Regions from separate parts of the Pseudarthrobacter sp. YAF2 genome, predicted to be linked through region 1. Evidence: riboswitches for the same ligand, from Rfam matches in the RefSeq annotation. Region 1 holds a riboswitch; the other holds the start of a gene.
The links. A riboswitch is a leader RNA that binds a small molecule or an ion and turns the genes downstream of it on or off. The one in region 1 is predicted to bind S-adenosylmethionine.
Positions count from the first base shown of each region.

Region 1 (2,192 bases):
GGTGGATGACAAGGGAGCGCACGTCACCGATGTTGGCCACGTGGGAGTGCAGTTCAAGGGCGTCGACGAAGCGCTTGCCCGCCTCCGCGCCACCGGCCAGGTTGAAGGCGACGACGGCGCCGGTCCCCTTGGGGCCGTACGTGCGGCCACGCTCATACCAGGGGCTGGACGGAAGCCCCGCGTAGGCGACCGATTCGACGTCGTCCCTTGCCTCCAGCCAACGCGCCACTTCCGTGGCGTTGGAAACATGCCGTTCCACCCGCAGGCTCAACGTTTCCAGGCCTTGCGAAATCAGGAAGGCGTTGAACGGGGAGACCGCCGAGCCGAGGTCGCGCAGCAGCTGGACACGGGCTTTGAGGATGTAGGAAAGGTTGGCACCCAGTGCACCATTGGCGCCGAGGTCGCGGGCGTAGACCAGGCCGTTGTAGGTGGGGTCCGGGGTATTGAAGCCGGGGAACCGCTCGGGCTCTTTGCCGAAGTCGAACTTGCCGGAGTCGACAATGACGCCGGCGATGGCTGAGCCGTGGCCGCCCAGGTACTTGGTGGCGGAGTGGATCACGATGTCCGCACCCCATTCCAGCGGCCGGATCAGGTAGGGAGTGGAAAGGGTGTTGTCCACGATCAGGGGAACGCCTGCCTGGTGTGCCACCTCGGAAATGCCTTCGATATCCAGGACGTCCTGGCGCGGGTTGGAAACCACCTCGCCAAAGAACAGCTTGGTGTTGGGCTGCACAGCCCCGCGCCACTGGTCCAGGTTGTCCGGATCGTCCACGAAGGTGACCGAAATGCCGAACTTCTTCAGGGTGTGGGCGAACAGGTTGTACGTGCCGCCGTACAGGCTGGGGCTGGCCACGATGTGGTCCCCGGCCTCTGCGATATTCAGGACCGCGAAGGTCTCCGCGGCTTGGCCGGAGCTCAGCAGCAAAGCGGCGAGGCCACCTTCGAGGCTGGCGATCCGCTGCTCCACAGCATCCTGGGTGGGGTTGCCAATGCGGGTGTAGATCGGCGCCAGTTCAGCCAGGGCAAAACGGTTGGCTGCGCTCTCGGCGCTCGGGAACACGAAGGACGTGGTCTGGTAGATGGGCAGTGCGCGGGCTCCGGTGGCACTGTCAGGCTCCTGGCCTGCATGGATCTGGCGGGTTTCGAAGGACCATCCGTTGGACATCTCAGTCTCCTATGACATGGGCCCGGCATGCTGGGAGCACTACGGGCCGCGCTTGCTTCCGGCTCTTGCCGGACAGCCTGGTCCTCACCCGGGGCACCCCACCGCGGATGGAGGGTTGCCGGCCAGCGAGCCGGGGCTTGTCGCTGGTACTCATGACCTGCGCCCAGTGTAGGAACATCGCTCCGGCCGGGGACAGCATTGTGACGAACATGGTCTTCCGTTGTTGGCGACCCGCGGGCCGCGCGGCCTTCGGTACACGGGCTGGATCCGGGGCGAATGGAAGTGTCATGCGGAGGTTTTCCAAGGTTCCACAAGTAATGCGCAGGATCGCCCGAGGTTCGGCCGCCAGCCTCCGTGGCTCAGATACCTTGGAAGCCGGAAAGCATCATCCGGTCTCTTCCCCGGACCAACCACAATTGGAACACGATTCCGTTGTCCCAGCCTCTACGCCTGGCCCTTGGCGCCGCACTGTTGTCCGTCGTCGTCCTCTGCTCAAGCGGTGCCCCGGCGCAGGCATCGGCGCTGGCTGCGGCACCGGCGTCGCCCTCTGCCGCTCCTGAAAGCGCGAATGGCCGCTACCTCGTCCAGTTCCCGGCGGGGACCGACGTGACAGCTGAGGCACGGGATTTGCGTGCGCAGGGCATTGGGGTCAACCACACGTTTTCGACGGCGCTCCGAGGGGCGGCGATCAAGGCCACGGCGGCGCAAGCGACCGCACTGCTCCGTTCGGGCAGGGCCACGGCGGTGGAGGCAGACGCGGTATCGACGATTTCAGACACCGAAAAGCCGGCTCCTTGGGGACTCGACCGGCTCGACCAGCAGGCGTTGCCATTGTCCGGTTCCTACACGCACGACAGTTCCGGCCTTGGCGTCCGCGCATACGTCGTCGACACCGGGGTCCTTGCCTCGAACGTGGACTTCGGCGGCCGGGTTGCAGCGGGCTGGACAGCGCTGTCCGACGGCGGAGGGACAAGTGACTGCAACGGACATGGGACCCACGTCTCCGGGATCATCGCGGGAACCGTCA
Region 1 is NZ_JBFRDA010000010.1:867-3,058, reverse strand. Features, by position in the region: gene AB4Y79_RS11735 (bifunctional o-acetylhomoserine/o-acetylserine sulfhydrylase) at 1-1,165, opposite strand, end outside; SAM riboswitch class IV at 1,209-1,323, opposite strand; gene AB4Y79_RS11730 (S8 family peptidase) at 1,598-2,192, shown strand, end outside.

Region 2 (2,192 bases), on a different contig from region 1:
GTCCGGGCCGTCGACGAAGACCGTTTCCACGCCCCACCGGGGAAGGATCTCGTTCAGGATCACAAAGCACGAACCGAACAGCGAGCGGGCGGCCACCACGCGGTCGCCGGCGGCGAGCAACGCGCCCAGGGCGGTGAACACCGCGGACATGCCCGACGCCGTCGCGAAGCACGCCTCGGTGCCTTCCAGCAGCCGGAGCCGTTCCTGGAACGTGGCCACGGACGGGTTGCCGTACCGCGAGTACACAAAGCGTTCGTCCTCGCCGGTGAAGGCGCGTTCGGCCGCCGCTGCGGATTCGTACACGAACCCTGAGTTCAGGAAAATGGCCTCGGAGGTTTCCTGGAAGTTGGTGCGGTCCAGCCCGCCGCGGACCGCCTGGGTATCGGGGTTCCAGCCGGGGGCATCTTGATTGAAAGTCACTTAGTTCTTTCCGAGGTTGGTGGGCAGGCCGCGGTTCTTCCAGCCGTTGACGGTCCGTTCGCCGTAGCGGTCAGGCTCGCCTTCGAAGCCTTCCAGGACGTTGTAGGAGGTGAAGCCGGCCTGGGTGGCGGCGATGGCTGCGGCGATGGAGCGCTGTCCTGAGCGGCAGAGGAACACCAGTTCCGCGCCGGGGTCTTCGGGCGCCTGCTCCGTCAGATCCTTCACGAAATCCGGGTTGGGGATGCCGCCGGGGAAGGTCCACTGGATGAACAGGGGATCGTTGTCCGTTGCCTTGGTGTCCGGAATGCCGATGTGGGCCCATTCGCCCTCGGTGCGGACATCCACCAGGATGGCGCCCTGCTCCAGCTTGGCCCATGCTTCCTGCGGCGTCAGGTCTCCTGCGTAGCTCATGCGTGGCCCTCGCCGTCGAACTCGCCTTCCAGGTCATCAACCGCCGTGGCCACTGCGGCGTCTGCCGACGCGATCGCGGCCGGGAGGACAACTGCCTGGGCCACGATGACGCTGCTGCCGTTGAAGGTGGCCGCCGGGCTGCCGTGCAGGACGTAGCCGTCCGCGAGTGCAGCCGAGATCCGCTCACAGAAGGAGCGGTCGTCCGGGCCCGTAATCAGGCGGTAGGACAATTTTTCGTCAGGGGCGGGTGCGTCAGACACGACGGATCTCCTTCTTTCACGCTTGCAGCTCGAATCGGTCGATATGCCGAGTATTCACCTGAGGCACCCCGCCGCGAGAGGAGGGTTGCCGACCGGCCAGTCAGGGCTTAACACCGGTACTCATTACTCCCCAAAAACGTAACACCTGCCGCGCCAAGCCGCACGGCCGTCGTCGTCATGTTCCGTAATTGAGAGCTTGCAGCCGCTGCGCGTCATGGGAACACGGCAACCCCGCCGGACCGATAAGGTTTCTACCGGGGCGCCGCCCTGCCGTCACAGTGGGAGTACCGGGGGGTCTTGCCAGCATGCGAGCAGCAACATCGCACCACCGGGCCGGCCGTCGTGCCCGTCAGCGTTCCGTCGGAGCCTTCCTGGCCGCCGTCTTCGCGCTCCTGGCCCTCGTGGGAGCTGCAGGTGCGGCGCATGCGGCCGCCGCGACACCGGACCAGGGCAAGCCCTGGCTGGGTGCCGTCCTTGAGTGGGGCGAGGATACTGCCGCGGGATTCTCAGGCCGGCTGGGGGCGAGCCCGGCCGTCTTCGGCCACGACATCGCCTTTCCGTTCCGCGACTCGGACCGGAACAACATAGAGGGTTTCCTCCAGCAGGCCGGTGCCAAGGGCGCCCACGCCATGCTCACCGTGAAGCCGTCGGTGGCGCTGGACCAGATCGGCGCCACCGAAGCAGAAGCCTTTGCCGGAAAGGTTCGCGACCTGGCCTCCGGGTTCAAAGGCCAGCTGTTGATCCGGTTCGCCCCGGACATGAACTCGAGCTGGGTGGCCTGGGGCCAGCAGCCGGCCGCCTACCGGGAGGCCTTCAAGGCCGTCGCGGCTGCCATCAGGAAGGACGACGGCGGCCGGGCCGCCATGGTCTGGGCGCCGTACCTGGGCAAGGACTACCCCTTTGACCAGAGCCGGAACGCGCCGCAGCCGGGAAGTGACGGCTTCGCACTCCTGGACACCAACGGCGACGGCGCCTGGAACGGCTCCGATGCGGCCTACGCTCCGTACTATCCGGGCGACGACGCCGTGGACTGGGTGGGCCTGACTGCCTACCATGACGACACCGCCGGCGGGGCTGCCGTCAACACCGTGCCGCGCGCCG
Region 2 is NZ_JBFRDA010000012.1:103,998-106,189, forward strand. Features, by position in the region: gene AB4Y79_RS13665 (O-succinylhomoserine sulfhydrylase) at 1-420, opposite strand, end outside; gene AB4Y79_RS13670 (rhodanese-like domain-containing protein) at 421-831, opposite strand; gene AB4Y79_RS13675 (DUF1737 domain-containing protein) at 828-1,091, opposite strand; SAM riboswitch class IV at 1,105-1,219, opposite strand; gene opgC (OpgC domain-containing protein) at 1,397-2,192, shown strand, end outside.
Region 2: another riboswitch for S-adenosylmethionine. It lies ahead of AB4Y79_RS13675 (DUF1737 domain-containing protein); the one in region 1 lies ahead of AB4Y79_RS11735 (bifunctional o-acetylhomoserine/o-acetylserine sulfhydrylase).